Regions from separate parts of the Streptomyces sp. NPDC025273 genome, predicted to be linked through region 2. Evidence: riboswitches for the same ligand, from Rfam matches in the RefSeq annotation. Region 2 holds a riboswitch; the other holds the start of a gene.
The links. A riboswitch is a leader RNA that binds a small molecule or an ion and turns the genes downstream of it on or off. The one in region 2 is predicted to bind cobalamin.
Positions count from the first base shown of each region.

Region 1: it holds a riboswitch for cobalamin, as region 2 does, so the genes downstream of both, AB0F38_RS07665 (ABC transporter substrate-binding protein) here and AB0F38_RS05605 (ribonucleoside-diphosphate reductase subunit alpha) in region 2, are expected to answer to the same signal.

Region 1 is NZ_JBEZYP010000003.1:108,305-112,262, reverse strand. Features, by position in the region: gene AB0F38_RS07675 (acyl-CoA dehydrogenase) at 1-1,495, shown strand, start outside; gene AB0F38_RS07670 (hypothetical protein) at 1,492-1,683, shown strand; cobalamin riboswitch at 1,815-2,002, shown strand; gene AB0F38_RS07665 (ABC transporter substrate-binding protein) at 2,097-3,104, shown strand; gene AB0F38_RS07660 (iron chelate uptake ABC transporter family permease subunit) at 3,155-3,958, shown strand, end outside.
Region 2 is NZ_JBEZYP010000002.1:132,777-136,734, reverse strand. Features, by position in the region: gene mctP (monocarboxylate uptake permease MctP) at 1-1,127, shown strand, start outside; cobalamin riboswitch at 1,413-1,544, shown strand; gene AB0F38_RS05605 (ribonucleoside-diphosphate reductase subunit alpha) at 1,680-3,958, shown strand, end outside.

The DNA.
Region 1 (3,958 bases), on a different contig from region 2:
CAGCCGCGATCTGTCGGACCACCTGGCGATGCGCCGCATCGGCACCTTCCTCTGTACGGAGGTGGCGCACGGCAACGACGCGGCGTCCATGGAGACCACCGCGACGTACGACCGCGCACGCGACGGCTTCGTGCTGCACACCCCGAACGCGGGTGCGCAGAAATTCATGCCCAACACCAGCCCGGCGGGCGGGCCGAAGTCCGGACTGGTCGCCGCACGTCTGCTGGCCGACGGTGAGGACCACGGGATCCGTCTCTTCCTCGTGCGGCTCACCGACGACGTACGGGCTCTTCCCGGCGTACGCGTACGGCGCCTTCCCGCCAGGATGGGCAGTCCCGTGGACCACTGCCTGACCTCGTTCGAGCAACTGTTCGTGGGGCGGGACGCGTTGCTGGGAGCGGAGGAGGGAGGCGGCGGGGAGGGGGACTTCCACAGTACGCGGGCCTGCCGCCGGCGCCGCTTCCTGACCTCCATCGGCCGGGTCGTCCCCGGCCGGATCTCCATGAGCGCCTGCGCGGCCGGCTCCGCCCGGGCCACACTCGCGGTCGCCGTCCGCTACGGCGGGCACCGGATGATCTCCGGTGCCAGGGGCACCCGCGCGGTCCCCGTCAACGCCCACCGGACCCATCACGGGCCGCTCGCCTCGGCCATGGCGACGGTGTTCGCCATGAGCCTGCTGCACCGCCGTGCGCTGGACCGGTGGGAGGTCTGCACCGAGGAGGACCGGGCGGAGGCGGAGCGGCTCGTCGCGGTGGCGAAGGCATGGATCACCTGGCGGGCACGCGCCGTCATCGTCCAGTGCCGTGAACGCTGCGGCGCACAGGCCCTGCTGGAGAACAACGGCATGACCGAACTGGTCACCGGCGTGGAAGGGGCCATCACCGCGGAGGGCGACAACGTCGCGCTGTACAGCAGGGCTGCCGCTGATCTGCTCCTCGCGGCCGGCCCCGGCGGTGGGGACACCCCGCTCGACCGCACCCCCGGTCAACTGGCCGATCCACACTTCCTCGGCAGGCTCCTCGCGGCCGTCGAGGACATCTGGTTCAGCCGGGCCAGGGAGCGGGTGCTGTCGGCATCCCACGACGACAGGCTCGCCCGGTGGAACGCGGGTTCCGGGCCCGCGCTGCGCGGAGTCGAGGCCCACGCCTACCGGCAGGCAGCCGAGGCCTTCGCACAGGCCCGGGCCGCGCTGCCCGGAGGGGCGGCCCGGGAGCGGCTGGCGGAGCTGGAGCGGCTGTTCGCCCTCGAATGGGTGGCCCGCAACAGCGGCGACCTGCTGGCCGCCGGTCTCCTGAGCGCCGATCAGGTCGACGAGCTGCCGGGAGCCACCGAGGAACTCATCACGGCCGTCGCCGCGCACGCCCGCGAACTGGCCGACTCCTTCGCGCTGCCCGCCGAGCTGCTCGCCGACTGGCCGATCGCGGGACCCGGCTACGCCGACGCGTACGACGACCCCGAGGGGCCCTGGCACGCCGGGGCGGCGGGCCCGGCATGAGCGCCGCACAGGCAGCTCGCCGGCGGGCCGGCACCGCAGCCCCGGGCCGCCGGGGGGTGCGCGAGACGATGGAGATCCTCGGCCTGCGGGCCGTGCTGCTGGCGTACTGGGGCACGTCCTCCCTGCTCGCCCGCGGCCGTGCGAAACCCCGTGCCGTCTGCGGCGAATCGGTTCGCCGCACGCCCTGACGGCATGACGGGCGGCCGGTGTGCGGGGAGGCGCGAGGGGTGTGCGGCAGCGTACGTGCGCGCACGCCTCCCGGAGCACCGGCGCCCCCCTGCGCACCGGCCACCGCTACGCAGGCGGCCGTGCCGCCGCGTGATAGCTTGCAGACGCCAGTCGCACTCCACGTGGAGTCAGGGAATCCGGTGAGAATCCGGAGCTGACGCGCAGCGGTGAGGGGGACGGGCGGGGCCACGGCCACTGGGACACCCTCGGGTGCTCCGGGAAGGCGTCCCGTCCGGACGAACCCGAGTCCGAAGACCTGCTGGCACCCCGTTCCCGTACCGGGAGCGGTACTCCGTACCGGGCTTCGCGCAAGAGCCCAGAGACGCAGAGGGAACTCGTGCCGTCCATACCCAGTGCCGTACACCGAACCGCCATGCTCACCGCGGGACTTGTCCTGCTGAGCGCCTGCGGCGGCAGCGGAAGCCCCTCCGGCGGGGCCGCGAAGGACGGCGGCGCCGGATACCCGGTGACGCTGGAGAACTGCGGACGCACGGTGACGGTCGAGGCCGCGCCGCGCCGCGCGGTGTCCCTGAACCAGGGATCGACGGAGATCCTGTTCGCCCTGGGCCTCGCCGACCGGCTCGTGGGTACCGCGACCTGGACCGACCCGGTGATGAAGGGCCTGGAGAAGGCCGACGCCGCGGTACCCCGCATCGCGGAGAACCGGCCCTCGTCGGAGAAGGTCCTCGACAAGGAACCCGACTTCGTCAGCGCCTCGTTCGAATCGACGCTCGGCAAGGGCGGGGTCGCGCCCCGCGAGCAGTTCGAGAAGCTCGGTGTGCCGACCTATCTCTCGCCCACCGACTGCACGGCCAAGGACAACACCGGCAGCGGCGACGGCTCCCGCACGAAATCCCTGACCATGGACAGTGTGTACGCCGAAGTCCACGACCTGGCGCAGGTGTTCGGCGTACAGGAGCGGGGCGACGCGCTCGTCGCCGATCTCCGGAAGCGGATCGGTACGGCGACCGCGGACATCGACGCCTCCGACACCACCCTGCTCTACTGGTTCGCGAACGCCGAGGCCCCCTACCTGGCCGGCTGCTGCGGAGCGCCCGGCATCATCACCGAGGAAGTCGGTGCGAAGAACGTCTTCGACGACACCCACGAGGAATGGCCTCAGATCAACTGGGAGACCGTCGCCGACCGCAACCCCGACGTCCTCGTCATCGGTGACCTGACCCGCAGGTCGCAGACCGCCGAGAGCGCCGGGAAGAAGATCGAGTTCCTGGAGACCAACCCCGCCACGAAGAACATGGACGCGGTCCGGCACAAGCGCTACGTCCTCCTCAGCGGCCAGGCGATGAACCCGACCATCCGCACCGTCGAGGGCGTGGAGCGCGTCGCCGCAGGGCTGCGCTCGTTCGGGCTCGCGGGGTGACGGTCACGCGCGGAGCGGCCGTCACCGAACCGGCCGTGGACGCAGGCCCGGTGAGGACGCCCGCGGCCGGTGCGCGCGTCCTGCGTGACGGCCTCCTGTGGAGCGGAGGCGTCGCCCTCCTGCTCCTGTCCGTCGCGGTCGCCGTCACGATCGGGCCCGCCCGCATCTCCGTCCCCGACGTCTGGTCCGCGGTGGCCTCCCACCTCGGCCTGGGCGACACCCGGCTCACCCCGATCCGGGACGGCATCATCTGGAACCTGCGTATGCCCCGCACCCTGCTCGCCGCGGTGTGCGGGGCGGGACTCGCGGTGTGCGGCACCGTGATGCAGTCCCTGCTGCGCAACCCGCTCGCCGACCCGTTCGTCCTCGGAGTGTCCTCCGGGGCGTCCACCGGGGCGGTCGTGGTCGTCGTCCTCGGGGTCGGCGGGGGAGCGGTGTCGATCTCCACCGGGGCCTTCGTCGGTGCGCTGTGCTCGTTCGCCCTCGTGCTGCTGCTCAGCCACACGCTCGGCGGATCGACCGACCGGGTCGTCCTGTCCGGCGTCGCGGCCATGCAGCTGTTCTCCGCGCTCACCTCCTTCGTCGTGATGACCGCCGCCGACGCCGAACAGACCAGGGGCGTGCTGTTCTGGCTGCTGGGCTCCCTGAGCGGGGTCGGCTGGACCGATGTGTGGATGTGCTCCGCGGTGCTCGCCGTGACGCTGCTGATCTGCCTCGGACACGCCCGTACGCTCGACGCGTTCGCGTTCGGCCAGGACGCGGCGGCGGCCCTCGGCATCCATGTCGCCCGCACCCGGATCGTGCTGCTCTGCACGACCGCGCTGCTGACCGCGGCGCTCGTCAGCTCGGCCGGC
Region 2 (3,958 bases):
TCAAGGACCTGCCGCTGCTGATCGCGTTCGCCGTACTCGCCGCGTACACGTATTCGTCGGGGCTGCGCGCACCCGCGCTGATCGCGTTCGTCAAGGACGGTCTGATCTATCTGGTCATCGCGGTGGCGATCATCTACATCCCGATCAAGCTCGGCGGATTCGACGACATCTTCGCCAAGGCGGGCGAGGCGTTCGCGCAGACGAACGAGGCGACGGGCAAACCCCGCGGAGCGCTCGTACCCGGCGACATGGGCCATTGGGGATACGCCACGCTGGCACTGGGCTCGGCGCTGGCGCTCTTCATGTACCCGCACTCGATCACGGCGACGCTCTCCAGCCGCAGCCGTGAGGTGATCCGGCGCAACACCACGATCCTGCCGCTGTACTCACTGATGCTGGGCCTGCTGGCCCTCCTCGGGTTCATGGCGATCGCCGCCGGGGTGAAGGTGGACAACGGCCAGTTGGCCATTCCGCAGCTGTTCGAGAACATGTTCCCCGACTGGTTCGCCGGTGTGGCCTTCGCCGCCATCGGAATCGGCGCCCTGGTGCCCGCCGCGATCATGTCGATCGCGGCGGCGAACCTCTTCACCCGAAACATCTACAAGGACTTCATCAGGCCCGGCGCCACCCCCGCGCAGGAGACCAAGGTCTCCAAGATGGTCTCCCTCCTGGTCAAGGTCGGAGCGCTCGCCTTCGTCCTGACCATGGACAAGACGGTCGCGATCAACTTCCAGCTGCTCGGCGGGATCTGGATCCTGCAGACGATGCCGGCCCTGGTCGGGGGCCTGTTCACCCGGTGGTTCCACCGCTGGGCCCTGATCGCGGGCTGGGCGGTCGGCATGCTGTACGGCACGGTGGCCGCGTACGGCGTCGCGAGCCCCACCCAGAAGCACTTCGGCGGATCCTCGAAGGAGATCCCCGGCATCGGGGAGATCGGCTACATCGGTCTCACCGCGTTCGTCCTGAACGTCGTGGTGGTGGTCGTTCTCACCTTCGTCCTCAACGCGCTGAAGGCCCCGGCGGGCGTCGACGAGACCTCCCCGTCCGACTACACCGCGGACGTGGGCGACCCCGGCGTCCAGGAGAAGCTCCCGCCGGCCACGGTGGGCGCCCCGGGCGGCCACTGACCCCGCCCGGCACACGGTTCCGGTCCGGGCCGCCGCATCCCGCACGGGGCGCGGCGGCCCGTCGCGTTCCGGGCGGCCGTGACGGGGGGTCGCCCCCGGTCGTGGAGGAGCACGAGGGGCACGGCAGGGGCGGGCACGCCGTACCGGATCCACCGGGGCGCCAGGCCTCGCAGGGCCACGGAGCGGGACCAAAAGCCACGACCGCCTTCCCGTTCCTGACGGTTTCGCCCGGACCTCAGACGCAGTTCGACACAACATGTGGGGGCCGTCTCGCAGGGCGGCCCCCACATGTATGCTCATGCTCGCTGTCGCCGCAGGGGAATCCGGTGTGAATCCGGAACTGTCCCGCAACGGTATGACCGGTGCGCTTTTGCGCACCCGGAAGTCCGAAGACCTGCCGACAGCGCGTCCGGCTCGACCGAGCCGGAGGCCATACGTCCGGGCCTCGCGGAGGGCCGGTGGACGCCGTGCGCCGTGCTGCCCCCACCCGGGCACCGCCCTGCCCGGCTTCCCCGCTCCCGCCGGCCCCGAGCCGAGCGAGGGATAGCCCCCGTGACCATCGCGCCAGCCGATCCGGTTTCAGCGGTAGATTCAGCCGAGTCCACGCCCGACGGGCCCGGGACCGCACTGCTGCGGACCCTGACCGACCTCACCGCCGATCTGCCCGACACCGACCCCGGACGGGTCGCCGCCGCCGCGCTGCGCGGCCGCAGCGCCCGGTCGGACGAGGCGGAGCTGCGCACGCTGGCCACCGAGGCCGCCGCGGGACTCATCTCCGAGGACCCCGCCTACTCCCGGCTCGCCGCCCGGCTCCTCACCTGCTCGATCGGGGACGAGGCGGCCGGCCAGGGCGCGGTCTCCTTCTCCGCCTCGGTCGCCACCGGTCACCGCGAGGGCCTGATCGCCGACCGCACGGCCGAGTTCGTCACGCTGCACGCGGCGGCGCTCGACGCGCTGGTCGAGCAGGCGCTCGCCGACCGTGCCGACGACCGCTTCGGCTACTTCGGCCTGCGGACGCTGTACAGCCGCTATCTGCTGCGCCACCCGCTCACCCGCCAGGTCATCGAGACCCCGCAGCACTTCATGCTGCGGGTCGCCGCCGGGCTCGCCGAGGACACCTCCGGGCACGCGCTGGACGAAGTGGCCGCGTTGTACGGCCTGATGAGCCGGCTCGACTACCTCCCTTCCTCCCCCACCCTCTTCAACTCCGGTACCCGGCACCCGCAGATGTCCTCCTGCTACCTGCTGGACTCGCCGCTGGACGAGCTCGACTCGATCTACGACCGCTACCACCAGGTGGCACGCCTCTCCAAGCACGCGGGCGGCATCGGCCTCTCGTACTCCCGCATCCGCGCGCGCGGTTCGCTGATCCGTGGCACCAACGGGCACTCCAACGGCATCGTGCCGTTCCTGAAGACGCTCGACGCCTCGGTCGCCGCGGTCAACCAGGGCGGCCGGCGCAAGGGCGCCGCCGCCGTCTACCTGGAGACCTGGCACGCGGACATCGAGGAGTTCCTGGAGCTGCGCGACAACACCGGTGAGGACCAGCGGCGTACGCACAACCTCAACCTGGCGCACTGGATCCCGGACGAGTTCATGCGCCGCGTCGACGCCGACACCGAGTGGTCGCTGTTCTCGCCCGCCGACGTGCCCGGGCTGGTCGACCTGTGGGGTGACGCCTTCGACGCCGCCTACCGCGAGGCGGAGGCCGCGGGCCTGGCCCGCAAAACGATGCCCGCGCGTGACCTGTACGGCCGCATGATGCGGACGCTCGCACAGACCGGGCAGGGCTGGATGACGTTCAAGGACGCCTCCAACCGCACGGCGAACCAGACCGCGGAGCCGGGCCGGGTCGTGCACTCGTCGAATCTCTGCACCGAGATCCTCGAGGTCACCGACGACGGCGAGACGGCCGTCTGCAACCTGGGTTCCGTCAACCTCGGCGCGTTCGTCACCGGCGGGGAAATGGACTGGGAGCGGCTGGACGCCACCGTCCGTACCGCCGTGACCTTCCTCGACCGCGTGGTGGACATCAACTTCTACCCGACCGAGCAGGCCGGCCGCTCCAACGCCCGCTGGCGTCCGGTGGGCCTGGGCGCGATGGGCCTGCAGGACGTCTTCTTCCAGCTGCGGCTGCCCTTCGACTCGCCGGAGGCCCGCGCACTGTCCACGAAGATCTCCGAGCGGATCATGCTCGCCGCGTACGAGGCCTCCTGCGACCTCGCCGAGCGCTCGGGCCCGCTGCCCGCCTGGTCCGAGACGCGCGCCGCCCGCGGTGTGCTGCACCCCGACCACTACGACACCGAGGTCAGCTGGCCGGAGCGCTGGGACGCGCTGCGCGCCCGGGTCGCGAAGACCGGGATGCGCAACTCCCTGCTGCTCGCCATCGCGCCGACGGCGACGATCGCGTCGATCGCCGGGGTGTACGAATGCATCGAGCCGCAGGTCTCCAACCTCTTCAAGCGCGAGACGCTCAGCGGTGAGTTCCTCCAGGTCAACGCCTACCTGGTGGACGAGCTGAAGAGGCTCGGCGTGTGGGACGCGCGGACCCGTGAGGCGCTGCGTGAGGCGAGCGGCTCCGTGCAGGGCTTCGCCTGGATCCCCGAGGACGTGCGGGCGCTGTACCGCACGGCGTGGGAGATCCCCCAGCGCGGTCTGATCGACATGGCGGCGGCCCGTACGCCGTTCCTCGACCAGAGCCAGTCCCTGAACCTGTTCCTGGAGACGCCGACGATCGGGAAGCTCTCCTCGATGTACGCGTACGCCTGGAAGCAGGGACTGAAGACGACGTACTACCTGCGCTCGCGTCCGGCGACCCGGATCGCCCGTGC